Regions from separate parts of the Bacillus sp. CGMCC 1.16607 genome, predicted to be linked through region 2. Evidence: riboswitches for the same ligand, from Rfam matches in the RefSeq annotation. Region 2 holds a riboswitch; the other holds the start of a gene.

Region 1 (8,656 bases), on a different contig from region 2:
GATTCTATTCTTGATTTATAGAAGTCTTGCTCCATCGTATATCTTGTTCCTAATAGCCCTACTGTATTTATATTAGATTTTTTAATTTCATTCGCGGTTGCATCGGCAATATGTAAAACAGGAATGTTTATTTTTTCTTCAATGAATTGAATGACTTTATGCATTGTATTTGTACAGATCACGACCAAATCAGCTCCGGCTTTTTCAAGTGACTGAGCCACGTCACCTAAAAGTCTGCCCGCTTTTTCCCATTCCCCTTCAGATTGAAATCGTTCAATTTCTGCAAAATCCACACTATATAATAGACATTTTGCCGAATGTAAACCACCTAATCTATTTTTTATTTCTTCATTAATAATTCGATAATATTGAACCGACGATTCCCAACTCATACCACCAATTAGTCCGATTGTTTTCATCTCTAAATCCCCCCGACAATCTGGCTTTCACCTTACCTTTTCAATATTGAGTCTTATTCACAAACAATCAGTCCATCTCCTGAAGAAAATCGTATATTCCCTCTTCTGAGATAACTTTTATTCCGTTCTTCTTAAGAAGTGCAGTTGTCACACCAGTTCCAGTCATTTTCTTATTTAAGAATTCCCCGTTATAGATCATTGAACTTCCACAAGAAGGACTGTATTCCTTAAGAATGACTGTTGTTGCGTTGACCTCTTGCGCTTTACTCAGGGTAGCAAAAGCACCTTTTATGTATAGTTCCGTGACGTCTTTCCCTGATGCCTCAACTACTTTAGCGTTACCTTCAAGTACATCCTCTCCGTTGCCGCCCACTATTTCTGCTGGCTCCCTAGGTGTTGAAAAGCCACCAAGTAACTCTGGGCATACTGTAATAGCTTTCTTTTCATTTATCAGTTGAAGAACCTTTTCATTAAGACAATGGGTACCATTATACCTTACTTCTAACCCTGCTAAACAAGAACTAACTAAAATCAAAGGTATCACCTCTTCACTTCAATTATAATTAAACTAACCATTCTATCTTGTTATTACTATAATCTATTAAGTACTTTGTAAAATCTAAAAAGGATTGAAAACAGTAAATGATTGATTCCTTTTCCTGGAACTGGATCACCTCTATAGTTCTTTATAAAAACTAGAAAAACTCATATAATCCTTGATCAAAATATTGATATTCTTCCTTCGAAACCTTGTAGCGTGTATAGCCTTCATAAAAGGCAGCGATGTATTCATCACGATGAATCAATCTACCGATAGCTAGAGACTCATCGTACCGTGGATCTCCTACGGTCATACCTGCGACATCGATTAAGAATTGGACTTCTCCATCCACTACGAGCACATTGTCTGTTGTGCAGTCACCATGAATAATTGTTTGTTGGACTGGTAATGGTTTGGTAGACTTTAATTTTTCCAAAAGTTTAGGACTACCATCCGCTTGGCCACTTTTTGCATACCTTTCAGCCTTAATCAACTGATCGTCCAACCAATTATTTGTTAGATTTAAAGTCTCAATGATTGGAGTTTCATGGAGTTTGTGGAGAAAATGACCAAAACTCTTAATTAATAATTTTTTCTCTTCTATGTTCTTAGCTTGTTTTAAAGCAATGGTTAGTGTCATTCCGTGCACGAAGGACATAATGAGATGGCTGCTCTCGTTTTCTTCGATAAAGCCATAATATTTTGGTACCGGAATTTGGCTCTGGTTATTTAGTTTTTCTAAGATGATAGCCTCGGCTTTTAACCATTCTCTATATTTATTTTTATAGGAACTTTTGAGTATATAAGTTCCATTATCGGTAATAATTTGGCGAACTTCAGATGTACATCCCTGTTCATCCGGCTTTATTAGTTGACGAATTTCCCCTATTATTTTTTCGACTTTACTTTGTAATTGTGAGTTCATTGTTTCCACCAACCTTTTTAATTTACTTTTTGATAGGAATCACTATAAATAAAAACTATTAAAATAAGTAATCCTCATTGCTCTAAACTAGGCAAATATCTTCGGTGTTCTCCTACCATTTTGTTATAAATAATTACATAAAAAGAAGGCTCTTTCTCTCCAAAAAATCTTCTTCCGTTATCTCCTTTTTTTGACGAACTAGAAGAGATTGGAATGATTCAAAGAGTTCTTGGATCTCTTTCTGTTCATTTATAATTTTTATACTTTTTTGATATTCCATTTCATCTTTATATCTAGTAATCTCCAACCATTTTGATTGATCATGCTTACTATGTAGAAATATCGTATGAAAATCTATATATCTGTTATAAATACTTGCTGCTTTTTCTTGAATTTCTAAAAATTCGTCTATTTTATCTATTTCAATATGATACTGATAAATTTTAACAAACACTGTTTATCCATCCTCAACTTTTACAAAAAAATGTCCTCTAGCATAGGAATGGAGGACATTTTTTCTATTCATTTATTTATTCTGACCTTTTAAGGCTTTCAATGCTTTTTGTTCAAGACCGTTTTCTCCGGCAAATTCAACACTTGTTTTTGGTAAAGCATTTTTTGGATTTTTAAATTTATTATTCTTATTTTTCGCCATTTTGCACCATCCTGTTCTTTTTAGTTGAATGCACAACAAAATATTGGCACCCACCATTTTAGTTTGCTTTTTTTTTTGGATACTATGCTAAAATGACAAAATGACTATACATTACCTCCTAATAAATGAAGATCATTTTAGTTGTTTTTACATAAAAAAAACGCTTAATCTCAGATCTTTTTTGGATTATGAAAAAGGAGCTGCGTAAAACAACTCCCCTTAATTTTGAATATATTTTTGAAACACATCCGAGAAATCTTTTGTTGTGTGATTTTTATGAAGTTCTTTTAGCCATGTATTAACGAAGGTAGCGATTTGGCCAAATTCATGTGATAGGTTTGATTCTACTGTGCGGTTATTTCTGATAACCTCTTCTGCTACTTGAAGGCTCTTATCTCCGTAAGCTAGCAGTCTAGCATTGTCTTTTTGAACCATTGAAATAGCAAGAAGGGCTTTGTAAATATCCGTTACTTCCGTGGAATATTTTTTATGAATATCAATCGAGAATACTTTTCCTCCCATCGTAAATTTCAATTCTATATCAAGGTCGATGGTACCCGCTGTTTCAATACTTACACCACTAATTTCATTTGCAAAATAATCATAACGTCTTAAATTACGCTTGGAACTTACGGCGGAATCTCCGTCAACATGAATTAATGCCAGGTTCGTAAAGCAATACTCATCTTTTTTTGACTTGATCAGAAAGAAAATCTTTTCATTGTCCTCAGTTAGAACAAAATCATCAGATTCTGTCTTGTTAAAGTCAACTGGCTTGATTATCTCACCAACATCACTAAGGCCTAAAGCTTCACTTGCTAATTTTTTAAACATATGTCTTCCCCTTTCCAACTTAAAGAACTCCGCTGCCTAGGCAGTCTGTTTAAATACATTTTTTCCTTCTTCCATGGAACTACTACTGTCATATTAACTTGTCTACTTTTTCTTCCATTCTTTTTAATCGTTCATTTTGTTTCTTGGTTGACCGTAAATATTGAAATATAAGGCCAATAAATAGCACTGGAATAAGTATTGCGAATAGCTGGAAAACGATGTCTCCCATATTGAGCATATTCTGTTCCTCCAATAATTAGGATTGCTTTTATTAACTATACGATTATATTTCAAAAAAAGTTTCAAATTAATCAAAAAAGATTCCTTCTATCCCTCAGCTTCCCCCCTTCTATATAAAAGGTAACCGTAATCAGGCTGAGACAAGGTTCCTGTTCCTTGCCCCTAAAAAACAAACAAACCCCGGATTATATAATAATAATCCGAGGTTTAAACAGTTATTTATATGTTACAGTATAGGATCCGTTATCTAATACTGTTACTGTAAACGAAAGTGACTTACTTCCTTCCGTAATGGTAAAATCTCTAGATTGAGAGTTTTGTGCACCTTCAGGCTTACTAATCGTGCCACCTAATTCTACTGTTTTTGTTTCTACAACACCAGTAGAATAGACAAGTTTGTAAGTTGCGATAACTTTGGATTGCTCCTTATTGTGACTAACAACACTGATTGTAAGATCCTTAATATCTGTTACCACTACTTCTACAACAGGTGCCACTGGAACATTAAATTCTTTGGACTGAGTCACTGTACCAAACTCATCCCCTACTGTTACTTCAATAGTAGCTGGTTGGCCTGAAGTTAAACCAGTTCTAGTGATTGTTTCAGAAGTCACGCCACCTTTACTATCTTCTTTAAAAATAGTAAAAGTTAAGCTATAGGTTTTTGTTGTTTCATCGAAACTCCACACAGGTGCTTCATCTGATACACTAAAGTTTCTAAATGCTGTAGGGACGGTAGTTTCTCCTGCTAAAGTTGCTCCTGAGATCTTAAATTCGTCAGTTGTTCCAGCAACTGTTACAGATGTAGTCGGAAGTGCTTCATCTTCACCACGAGACCAATGATTAACTAAATTGTAGCTCAGGGTAAACTGATTTGTTTCACGGTCATAGGACGTCCATTCTTTGTTCACTGCTTCTGTTTCAGTGATGTAGGGAATATGTACCATTTGTGAAGCTGTTTTAGCATATGTGTGTACATCTTGAGATGGACGACCATTTGCATAAATCGTATAGGCTTCAATCGCAAATGTTGAATCTCCCTTTAGACCAGTAACATCAAGATTAACTGAATAAGACCAAGTTTTATCAGTGATTTTCGTAACTGAAGCATCTTGTCCATTCACTTTAACGACAAGCTGTGGACCATCAATGACAACTGTGCCAGAAAGTAAAATTTGCTCTGCATTTCTAGCGGCAACCTCTAATGAATTATAAGTAATCACACCTGTCTCACGCTTTTGCTCGGTTCTTCCAGTCTCAACTTCCTTAACTTCCTTAGTAGATTTTGGAGCTGCATTAGCAACGTTTCCAACACCTAGGACTAATGTACCAGCAAGGATTGTTGTTCCAAGGGCTTTTACATAAATTTTTTTCATTTTTCATTTCTCCTCTTAGATCATTTTTTTCTAAGAGGACCGGTTACACTACTAGCTCCATATAGCCCAAGTGTCCAAAATAAAGGCTATATTTCTACGCTTCCCATCTTGGTTGATAGGATTCTATTTTTAGAGACCAACAAAAATAGAACTTTATACCTAAGACTACAATAATATTAAAAAGTTTACAACGATTATTTTGCAAGATACCGAGATCATCCGAAGAGAAGTATAGGTGGGGATCTGTTGCCTCCATTTCATATAAAAAGAAGGATGAGACACGCCCCCCATTCTCCCCTAAATCAAACGAAAACAAGCAGGAAACCTTTTATGGTTCCTGCTTGTTTTGTTTAAAAATGAATTGCCCCTGCCAAGGAATTTTATTTTAACATACATCGAGAGGTTTTAGAATTGATCTTTTTCATTCGCTTGAAAATGGTTCTTAACTACTAAACTTACTAAACAAATCAACCAACAGGAGCATGTTAGGCTGTAGACGTCCGCGTTCCCTTAATATATGTAATTTTTATTTAAAAAGACTTCGCAGCCAATTTCTTTTGGGTGGTCTCTGACAATGGCATCTCTTGGATAGCTTTTTAATAATTGATAAATTAGAATATCCCCTCCTGCACTTTGGGTTAGGAGTGTACCTAATATGACGAGAATTCCGTTTCCAATTGTAAAACCAATGATTAATGGAATTAATCCAGTGATCACAAGCGGTAATAATAGGCTAAACCGATAACTTTTCACTGTTATTGGCACTTTGCAATGTGCGTATGGCATCATTTGCTTCCACATGACACCTATTTTAATAGAATGCCAACCAGCTTTTCCAATAACCGCAAAGCCAAAGGCATGTAATAATTCATGAAGAATAATCGATAAAAAATAAGAGAATATTAACATCCCATAAACCATCCAATTATGACTATAGGAAATCCCCCAGATAATATCGTAAAGAATTAATACCAATAGCGTAATGAGAAATGACCCAAGCCCCACCTTTTTATTCACTAGGCTAGCTGAAAGGGTAGCATCCATTTTATGATATTGTTCACCCGCATGAACATAATCCTCTCCCATTCTCATCACTTCCTTCATTAAAGTTAATTAAAAAGGATAATTAGTCCTCATAATAGACTAATTATCCAATGAATGATTATTTTGCATTCGCATCAGGTTGATGTATTCCGAATATATTGCCTTCAGTATCAATATAGTACCCTTGCCACGCCATTCCTGGTAGGGCATATTTAGCCATGGCAACCTTGCCGCCATTCTCCATAATTTTAGCTTCTGTTACATCGTAATTTTCGACTCCCATTGTACAAGCAAATCCATTTAAAGCTTGGTTTGCTTCTGGCGCTGCACCTTGACGCTGCATTAAGGCACCATTGATTCCTGGTTCATTTTCATCGCCAGTCACTGCTCCAAAGTATGGCATTCCAGCATATTCACTCCAATCTTGAAATGTCCATCCGAATACCTCTCCATAAAACTTCTTTGCACGCTCCATGTCACTCACATGAATTTCAAAATGAACTAATCTTCCCATGATTGCCTCCTATTAATTCAGGTATTAGTCTTAATTCAATGGTGTGATCGCTCAGAAGTCTCTATTAATTATTATAACTGCTATGGTAATAAATTCAATTTTTTTTAAAATATAGGATCGGGAGTTTGTTGAGAAAGGTCGATTTTAACATATGTAGGTTCAATAATATAGGAATATCAACTCCCAGATCATTTACTTTTAAAAGGGATTTTAAGTTTTACTGCTATTTACGGAAGAACTACAATCCCGATCATTTGGGTTTTCATGACAATAGTTTTCAATCGATAAGGAGAAAAGCCACTCATATCCCAGTTATCTTCACTTGCTACATTGGATCATATATTGGGATTAAACCCAATTCTTCAGCAACTTTCACATCATCAGCATGACTTTTCAAATCATCCTCTTCCGCACCCCCAAGTGCCTGCAAATATCCCTCACTTGGACGCTGTTTCCAGTAACCCTCACTTATTAAAATGTATCCATCTTATATTTCGAGACGCTTCATTTTATGTTGTGTAGTTCTAGTCCACCCAAGGCGCGGGTAGAATCAATACATATACCTAAATCAAATTCCTCTTTCTCGAATTTCTCAATCACCACATTAGCATCATCAAAATCTATACTGACCCCATGTTCTTCAAAGAGTTTGACCATTGTCAATGGTAAATACTTGGCCTGTGATAGATTCTTGGGTTAATTGAAAAAGAATAGATTCTGCAATATCATCTGGTGTAGAAATTCTATTAAGTGGTAAGTTGCCTGCAAGTTGATACATTTTTTTTTCATTACCGGACCACCATCTTGTATCTACTGCACCAGGAGATATACTATTCACCCTGATATAAGGTGCTAACGCGATAGCTAATGATCTTGTCATTGTGTGAATGGCTGCTTTAGTTGCAGCATAAGGGATGGATGAACCGATTCCGGTCATTCCAGCCACACTTCCCAAGTTAACAATCACACCAGATTTTTGCATCTGCATATACGGAACAACAGCTTTTACACAATGAAACATTCCTTTCACATTTACACTAAATAAAGAGTCCCACACTTCATCTGTTACAGCATCTAAGTTATCCAGAGGTATTTGTGCTGTAATACTTGCATTATTTACTAAACCATCCACCGTACCAAATGTTGTAACCGTTTGGGATACCATTTCATTCACTTCTTTTTCAATCCCTACGTTCGCTTTAAAAGAAAAAGCAGTACCACCTTTTCGGGTAATCTCATACATGACGTCCATAGCTTCTTTTTCCGACCGACTATAATTAATAACAACTTTTGCACCTGCATCTGCTAATTTCAATGCTGTTGCTCTTCCAACACCGGTGCCACCGCCAGTTACAATGACAACTTTATCTCTTAGTTCCATTCTTTATCATCCGCTTTCATTCATTGAGTATGTTTTTATTATACTTTTACGAATCTGCAAGGTATAATACTGAAAAATAAGAGGGGTATCATTTTAAATGATACCAATGGAGGAGTGTATTCTTGGAAAGTCATGATTTGTGGATATTCAAGCATGTTGCGGAACTTCAATCCATATCTAAAGCTGCTCATCAATTAGGCTATGTACAACCTAACGTCAGCCAGCGAATCATGTTTTTGGAAGATGAATTAGGGGTTAAATTATTTTTACGTAATAATAGAGGGGTAACGTTGACAGAAGAAGGAAAAATTTTATTAAAGTATACAAATCAAATGATACGATTAATGGGTGAAGCCAAATCATTAATTAATCCACAAAAATGGAGAGGATCTTTAACAATTGGTGCATCCCAAACGATTTCAGCAGTTAAAATTCCTCAGCTTATTTCTTCTTTCTTAAGGAAACATAATAATATTGATGTAAAAGTAAGAACGAATGATAAGCAAAGGTTATTGGAAATGCTTTCTTATGGAGAGCTTGATGGGGTTTTTATTAATGATCCACAAAATGACTCAACATACGAAACCGTTTATAGTTTCACAGAGAACATCGTACTCATTTCACCTAGTCATAGTCAAATAGAAAAACAGCATGATCAAACTTTAATTGTGAATAGTGATATAAATTGTATATATAGAAACAAAATGTTGGATTTTTCTATAAAAAA
Region 2 (8,656 bases):
AAATTTTCTGATTAAAATCCTGTGCTCTAACAATAAGATTCATGGGAATGTCAGCAATCCTAATCCTATTTTTTTAGCTTGTAAAGATTGCATTATATGTACGTCAACTTGCATATAATTTTTCCTCCAGGTTATTGTCCGTAAGTTGTAAATATATATAATTCATATGCTTTAAGCTTGGGATAGCTCTCAGTTTGTAAGTTGAGCCTAGTGTTTGTTCCAATTCTTCATAGTTCTTTATTTTTGCTTCTGTCGATTGTGGCTCTGAGAGGTCTTTACGAAACGTGTGACTTCCTGCAGCGTATCGCTCTCATATGTTGCATAAGCACATAACATTTTCTTAGATTATATAGTTAGTGATGCTATTTGTTACAAAATACTAATCTTAAGCCGATCTGTCACAACCAATCTATTCTTTGCAAAACATCAATAAAAAACAATCACATGAGGGCTCTGACGGAAAGATATAAGGTAAAAATCCATTACATCCTCAACAATATGGTGTGTAAAAATAACAGAGTTGCTTGATTTTTATAATTCTATACTTGGTGCTAGAAACTTCTTTATTTCATTCATTATTAAATATAGAAGGTATTGATCCTTTCCTTAATTTACTTATGTTCTAGATAGATATAAAACTTTTTTAATGATAGTGGGACAAATAAATATGATAATATCATCACACTAATATTTTCAAATTCACTCCACTGAATACTAATAAAAACATGAATTTGAACAAAGTTTAAATATGTAAGATAATTTTTCTCTTAAAGAGAGGTTTTTTCATTATTATATTTTAAGTCCGAATCTAGAATTATCTTAAATAGTTTTACTTAAATCCCTAATGTATCCTTCTTCCATTTTTACAATAGGCAGAAGAGGGCTGTTAATGAAATCACTAAAGCCTATAATAATCCCTTTTTGGTAATTTGGTAAAAAAAAGGGCTCGTTTATCTTAAAGATTGAGGTTCTATAGATGAATATTCTTATAATTTCCTCATCCAACATAGTTCCCCTATGCTCCCAAATATATTGCATTGCTTGATAAGAAACTAAACTGGTTTCCTCTATATATCCTCCAACAAGTTCATCATATTTTTGAGATATGGCAATAATTTTTCCGAATAAATGGATTTCATTTCCTTTTTTATTTTTGGGTGAACCAGTTCCATCAACCCGTTCATGATGATCAAGGATTCCAAATACAACATTTTTTCGTTTGCAAAATTGAGATGTAGAAATTGCTTCAATTGATTGCTTTATGTGATTAGCAAGTAAATCATGTCTCTTGCCGTGATTTAAATATACAACAAAATCTGATTTCGGGTATTTGATAAATCCGATATCAGCGAATAATGTTGCGATTGCTAATTCCACAAGTTCCTCATCATTTAATTCTAGAGTTAATCCTATCGAAATAGAAATGATCACAGTATTCATACTGTGTATCTTTAAAACATCATGAAACTCTCTCAATTGTTTAAATAGAATTTCAAGAAGTGGATCCTTTTTTAATGTTTGAAAAAATAACTCTTTTACTTTTGGAACTCTCTTTAATAAATAGGTTGAATCAAAGAATCGTTCCAGATTTCTCCATATAGGAGAGTGAATAAATTTGTCAAAAATAGATGTTATATGGAGATTGGATATAAAAGCTCTTTCATCCTTATAATTGAGTATATCTAATTCAGTTTTAATATATATACTGAGTAAATTAGCAATACTTTCAAGCTCTTTTATAAACTTTTCATTCTGATAAATCTTCTGTACTTCAAAGGTTTCTAAGTCATTAATGCTAGACACTATAAGAATCTGAATATTTGAAGGAAACTGCTTTTTGAGAGTAATTAGAATTGAACTAGTCAATTCTTTGTATCTAGTCAAGAAAAGCAACCCATCTGTACGGTAAAGAGGATGTAAAATAATATCTCCTTGCAGAAGTTCATTAATGTATTTCTTTTTATAAATTGTCATAAGTCATCACCCCATTATAATCTTATCAAATTTTGCGTCTATTTATAAAAATTACTAATAACTTAGGTAATCTTTTTTTATTAATAAGTAAGGTGTGATTTAAGGAAATTATTTAACATGTAGATTTTACCTATTTTGTTAAATGCATTAAGGATAGATTTTTTTCCATTCACATACTACTTAAGCATATATAAATGATTTCCGCAGCTGTAACAAATTTAAAAACAACCCATATTTTTGGAACCAATCTTTATTTCATATGTTGCTGAATCATTTATCATGTAAATTTCCTAATAAAATAAAGAACCATTTTCATTAACATTTATATACTGTAAGCGTAAAACATCATGGGTTAGGAGTGTATAGGAAATGAATGAAGAACTTCAAAAGTTATTTAATAATTTGATTCAAATTGAACATGTATCAACGACTTTATATCTTGCCATGTCTTCATATATGGGGAGATTGAACTTAACAGGTATGGCTCACTGGCTGAGATTGCAATCGGAGGAGGAAAGAAAACACATGCTTTCCTTAATTGATTTTGTTGTGGATCGGGATGGTACTGTCCAACTGAGTAGTATTCCTGCCCAGCCAAGTGACTATGGTATGCCGTTAGAGACTTTTCAAAAAGTGTTAGCTCATGAACAATTTGTTACAAATTCTTATCGTCAAGCCTATAACTACGTAAATCAAATAGACCCGCAGGCTGCTGTCATTATACAAGATTTTTTAAGAGAACAAATCGATGAGGAAGCACAAGCAAAAACAATTATTGATCGACTTAGACTTGCTGAGAGTAACCCTTCTGCACTTTTATTATTGGATCAGGAATTAGGAGCGCGAACAGCCACAAAAACTGCTTCAGCAGCAGGATAAACTTGAAATTGCTCTAACACACTCTACACAAGATATGCATAGACTTAAATGTTTTTATGGGAATTATTCACTATTTCCAACCATTCTTTATAGAATAGTTTTGTTTATTTCAGCTGTATTTTTAAACAAACTTCCTATAATCTAATTTTACCTTTTACAAATTCATTTAGTTAGATAAGTATAGACATTCTTTAATAGGATTAATCTAATTAAATGGACATTTTGGGAATATAATATATGTTATTGATTCTTTAGACAAATTACATCTAGAGGAGATGTTATTTTTCATTTTTGTACCCGTGAAGGAGAAAACTGCATCCTTTGGAATTTTTTTATAAAAATGATGCCGATTGGAAACCGTAGTTATCTAAAAATCAATGTGGAGAACTATTGTATTATCAATAGCTCCCCACATTGATGCTTAGATAACCACATAATGTTAGTGGTATCCCTCTTTGTATTTCAAATCAATCTTGTATAAAAAACTTCTTCAGTGTTCCAACAAGCTTTTATAAATAGTAGGAGAAAGTATTAACTTATCAAATATCTACTCTATCCTTCAGTATGGTAGAAATATGATACAGACATTCAAGAATAGTATATGCTTCAACAATTCCTTTTGATTGTCTCATGTCTATTTTATAAAAAAGTTTCAGGGTTGCTATGAACATAGCAACTAGAGTAGGTGTATTTATTTTATCCAATACTTCTAATTCGTGCATGTATATCTCCTCCTCAACACATTAGTATTATACTAGTGTGTTTTAAAATGGGCATAGATGAATTTATTGTATTGCCACTAGTTCAATAGGATTATCAAAACAACTCATAATTTTTTGTCTAAGTTTTATCCAAAAGCTCTCTTTTAATGCTCTCTTTTTTCATTAGCACAACAAAATCTTTATCTAGATTTGACTTAAAGTAAGTTTCAATCAACACTTCATCCCTAATATTTTTCATGATTTTCCCCTCTTTAATTGAAAAATATTGCAGAGTTTCTTCTTTACTTTTAAATTTATCTATTTTGTTCGAATTACTTTAATTTAAATTGATTAGATGAGACTAATTAATAATTTATTTTCAGCTATATGTGCTTGAATTTCAAATGTTTTTGATATATCTCTATCTACCGTTAAGCATATATTTTATGATTTTTCTTATAGGTTTTGACTGTGTAAGCGCAAAATTTAAAGCCGAAATTTTCAGGGTAGCAATTTGTACTGAATTTTAAAACTTCAGAATGATAAAACAGTTACCATTCAAAGGTAATTTATAGTACCTACTTCTTTAGAAGTACGCTATATTCTTCTCTTATCACAGATTTTTGCCACTTTATTTGCTCTTTCTGTTCTTGTTCTTTTAAATGAAGTTCGATAGTTATTGGATCTTTGTTTTTTATAGGTTTCTTTTTAACCAAAGTACACTCCTCCAAATATTAAGTATGGGTTTTTATTAACTCTATATGCTTAGCTATCTTTTGATCCAAATATTGGCTTATCTCAAGGACTAATGAGTCATCTATTCTACCAGTTTGATCTCGAGCCATGTACATTAATCTTCTTAAGATATAAATATCCTTATTTATCATATCTAAATAATTTTCCCTACAAAAATCTCCATCCAAATTACATTCCCCCTTTATTTATTAGGAGTAAACTTTGGTAACATGTGGGCATATTTTCATAACTTAGCCCCTATAGTTTGCGTCACCATCTATCGAATGTTTTTGCCATTTTGCATTTAAGTGCAACTGGTTTATAAGGAAAACGGAGCTGATAAGTTAAATATACTATGTTTTCAGAATATTCACAACTATTTAGATTTATTTTTCGACATTTTTTTACAATCAAAATTTTATTGAATATTAAAGCTTACTCATCTGAAATAAAGTCAATACCGTTATCCTAATTTACATTACTCTTAATATTGAATAATTAAGATACAATTAGTAGAAAATAAAATATAAAAAATGATAGGAGTAAGTATATGTTTAATAAATTATCATCTTCACAGGGTGATGCAGATTCTACTGATAGGAATGTGAAATCTAAGGAAGGGAATTTTTTATCTAAAATTAATGACCTTAAAATGTATTACCCAGATTTAGTAGTCAAGACAATTTAAAATTTCCACCTAGTATATATAGGTTATTTAATTGATGATGAAGAATTGGTAAGATTTGTAATTACTCATTTACAAAATATAAGTGAGAGTGAAATTAATTTCGAATTAATAAAATCTAATTTACCAATTGGAAGAATCGAAGAAGCTAATGATCATAATGGGATTGTTGAGCAAATACTAAAAGGATTTATTTGTATTGTTATTTCTAATCATCAAAGAGTAGTAATGATTAACTTGCAAAAAAATTTAGAAAGAGCCATCCAAAGTTCAGAAAATGAATCAACTATTTTTGGTCCTGATTCAGCCTTTACCGAATCATTGTCAACAAATCTAGCTTTTATTAAAAAAAAATTTAATGATGAAAATCTTATCACTGAGAAACTTGAAGCTGATACTAGAAATAAGACGGAAGTAAGACTTGTTTATATAAATGATATTGCAGATCCTGAAAATGTTCAGACTTTACGTCAAAGAATAAACGACCTTAAAGTAGATGATATTTTAGATAGTACGTATCTTTCACAGCTATTAGACGATGATTCAATTTCCCTTTTTCCTCAATTACTTATTACCGAACTTCCGGATAGAGTATGTTATATGTTATCAAGAGGTAAAATAGCTTTTTTAGTGAATAGAAGTCCAAAAGCAATTATTGCACCAACGTCTTTTTTGAATTTCTTTGAAACAACAGATGATGTATATACCCGCTGGAATATAGGAAGTTTTTTAAGAATTATCCGATATGTATCAATGTTGTTGTCCATTTTATTAACTCCAATGTAAGTTGCTGCTTTAACATTTCACTATCAAGTTATTCCCTCTGCACTTTTAGTTTCTCTAGGAGAGTCACGAGCTAAGGTTCCGTTTCCACCCGTACTTGAGGCATTAATTTTAGAATTTATTTTAGAGTTATTACGTGAAGCCGGAGCTAGACTACCAACAAAAGTTGGACAAACAATGGGGATTGTAGGAGGTATTGTTATTGGACAAGCTGCCGTTGAAGCAGGTTTTACTAGTAATATTTTAGTTATTATTGTTGCATTCAGCGCATTAGGTACATTTACAGCATCAAACTACATGATGGGGGCAGTTATAAGAATTATTCGATTCCCACTTATTATTTTAGCTGGATTTTGGGGTGGATTTGGAATTGTAATCGGACTCATTTACATAATATTACACTTATTAAATCTAACAAGTATTGGAAGACCGTATCTTGTTCCAATATTTCCTTTTAGAATCACTGATTTAAAGGATTCCTTTATACGTTTGCCTATTTCTTTTTCAAGTAAAAGACCTTTATCTAATCGTCCTGTTGATGAATATAAGTTTTCTCCTAAAAAGGGCAAAGAGAAAAAAGATATAGACGAATAGTGAGGGGCTAAAGTGAAAATGACACCTAACATACCAAAGTATTTAATGTTTAATTCATTTCTTGTATTTTTCATTATTCACACAACACAGATGGGAATTGGTGTTGCTGGTGTTCAAAGAATCATCTATAAAGAGTCGAAACAAGATGCTTGGATTTCAATTATTTGGCATCATTTGTCATTCATCTGGTAGTGATAGTAGCAATAAAAACCTTGAAATATTATCAATCTTACAATTTATTTGAGATTCATATTGACATATACGGAAATGTAATTGGTAATGAAAAATGTCGATAATATAGGAGGTGATGTTATCCTCAGATTCTCTTACTTTTGCTTCATAGTAATAGGTACTCCTAGGTAGTTGTAGGACTTCGCACATTTCTGATATCGAGTATTTGTGTTGGTTATTCTTGATTACATTTACTTTCGTCCTAGTATCAGCGCGGCTTGCTTTAAAATATCGTTCTCCATTTGAAGTTGCTTAATTTCTTTTCGGAGTTTATTCAATTCTTGTTCTTCAGGAGTCAGATTATCTTTTTCTTTGAAAGATCCAGAAGTCTGGTTTTGACTCACCCACTTATCTAAGTAAGAGGGGGTTAAGTCATATTCCCTGATAATATCCTTTCGTGCTTTTCCGTTAAGATAGAGTTGAACAATCTGTTCCTTAAATTCAGATGTAAATGTTCGGCGGGCTTTTTTAGTCATAGTAGATTCTCCCCTATAGTATTTACTGTAGTCTACTTGACCTTAAAGTACCTGTCCAACTAAGTGTAGCCTAACCAAACTTTATTTCATGTCGGTTGTTAAATATAAAATTATAGAACTTTATTAGATTTACATATCTCTGGAGTTGATTAATTTTGGATAAATCCAAACTTATGTTATTTGCAAGTATGTTATTTTATCTGGCTTCACTCCCATTATTAATTGGAGCATTTTTTTCAGCAAACAAGATTCCATTCGTTAGTTTAATTATCTTATTTTCCTCACTAGGATCCCTGTATTTAGTTTTACACACCAAGAACAAAACTTCTGTTAAGAACAAATAATCGACGAATACTACGAATGAGGGATTAGGAATATCTAATCCTTTTTATTTTGTAGGTATCATATTAATTCTTTTGTTATTTTCATTTTTTCTGGTAACTTATCCTTAATACCATCTGTCTATTAAAATGGAGGTAATCAAATATGAAAAAACTAACTAAATTACTTTTTTCACTAACCTTTATACTATTACTTAGTGGGTGTGATGATATTATTCTGAACACATTGCATAAGGATCCTTGTGCTTGTAGAGATACTGTCGAAGTACCTGAGAAAATTGAAAATAGGTAATAATTATTCTCTTTTTTTGCGAAAGATAATACAAAATTTGATTATTAATCTACAAAATCCCATATTTAACAAATACGTTTCTCCAAGCCCTAGACAATCTATCTTTTCGACGGCGGGCTATTGCTATACATTATTTAACTCTCAAGAGTTTCGACTCTGATTCTTCATCAATTGGATGCTCCCCCTACGGTATAAATACATTTCCTAGAAATGATGAAAACTCCAATTGTCAATGGATTTTTGGTCTATTAGACAATTTCGAAATTGTACTTCGCTTTAATATATTGAGCCTGCTGTTTTCGATAATTGATTTTGAGCCACTCTGATTATCAAAAAGTGAGGCACTATTCCTTTCAAAACTAGAAAATCTGGAATATCTTGACGTGGAGCCTCCAGAGGTAGGATTTTGCTCGAAAGGCGACACACCAAAGTATTTCGAGAATCCAGCGAGCCTATCATACCTCTCACTCCAAATCAAGACGTGTTCTAGCTGGAAAATGAGTGGCTTACGATTTCGCGATCGGAGTGGCTCTATTTAAATGAGCCAATACACCAGCCAAGCAAAGCCAATGAGTTATGTTTAGAACGATACTAACCATTGAGAATTTTATCGTAGCTATGTAGGTCTTCTATAATTAAATATTCCCACGCAGTACTTCTTTTTGAAGCAAAACTGGCATGAAATTATACAGGAAGCCTTGGAGACGGTAGTATGTTTTTGGCAAGTAGGAAATGTTTTAAATGGCAATTAAAAATGTAAGACTTGCCAACCCCCATAAATTATCTGTTTTGTAAAATTGAATCCTTCATTCGATGACTTGGCCCATTAAAAACTAATAAGTGGGAATGGTGAATTAACCTGTCAATGACAGCCTCGGTTAAAATCGGATCACCAAAAACATGATTCCAATGTCCAAATTGTAGATTTGTAGTAACGATTAAACTTCTAGCTTCATAACACATAG

What was found. A riboswitch is a leader RNA that binds a small molecule or an ion and turns the genes downstream of it on or off. The one in region 2 is predicted to bind cyclic di-GMP.
Region 1: it holds a riboswitch for cyclic di-GMP, as region 2 does, so the genes downstream of both, ACFSO7_RS13675 (hypothetical protein) here and ACFSO7_RS21765 (Spo0E family sporulation regulatory protein-aspartic acid phosphatase) in region 2, are expected to answer to the same signal.

The regions. Positions count from the first base shown of each region.
Region 1 covers NZ_JBHUJX010000019.1:258,051-266,706, forward strand. Annotated here, with positions in the region: gene ACFSO7_RS13640 (aspartate/glutamate racemase family protein) at 1-419, opposite strand, end outside; gene ACFSO7_RS13645 (2-thiouracil desulfurase family protein) at 487-954, opposite strand; gene ACFSO7_RS13650 (aminoglycoside phosphotransferase family protein) at 1,115-1,885, opposite strand; gene ACFSO7_RS13655 (hypothetical protein) at 2,019-2,339, opposite strand; gene ACFSO7_RS13660 (hypothetical protein) at 2,412-2,540, opposite strand; gene ACFSO7_RS13665 (PH domain-containing protein) at 2,760-3,374, opposite strand; gene ACFSO7_RS13670 (DUF4083 domain-containing protein) at 3,463-3,612, opposite strand; gene ACFSO7_RS13675 (hypothetical protein) at 3,830-4,990, opposite strand; cyclic di-GMP riboswitch class II at 5,019-5,103, opposite strand; gene ACFSO7_RS13680 (DUF3267 domain-containing protein) at 5,501-6,076, opposite strand; gene ACFSO7_RS13685 (VOC family protein) at 6,153-6,548, opposite strand; gene ACFSO7_RS13690 (SDR family NAD(P)-dependent oxidoreductase) at 7,189-7,929, opposite strand; gene ACFSO7_RS13695 (LysR family transcriptional regulator) at 8,052-8,656, shown strand, end outside.
Region 2 covers NZ_JBHUJX010000026.1:42,723-51,378, reverse strand. Annotated here, with positions in the region: gene ACFSO7_RS21790 (HD-GYP domain-containing protein) at 820-1,974, opposite strand; gene ACFSO7_RS21785 (ferritin) at 2,344-2,853, shown strand; gene ACFSO7_RS21780 (hypothetical protein) at 3,393-3,575, opposite strand; gene sda (sporulation histidine kinase inhibitor Sda) at 3,694-3,813, opposite strand; gene ACFSO7_RS21770 (hypothetical protein) at 4,133-4,270, opposite strand; gene ACFSO7_RS21765 (Spo0E family sporulation regulatory protein-aspartic acid phosphatase) at 4,289-4,477, opposite strand; cyclic di-GMP riboswitch class I at 4,511-4,594, opposite strand; partial or broken gene ACFSO7_RS21760 (spore germination protein) at 4,996-6,351, shown strand; gene ACFSO7_RS21755 (GerAB/ArcD/ProY family transporter) at 6,370-6,543, shown strand; partial or broken gene ACFSO7_RS21750 (transposase) at 6,634-7,058, opposite strand; gene istB (IS21-like element helper ATPase IstB) at 8,472-8,656, opposite strand, start outside.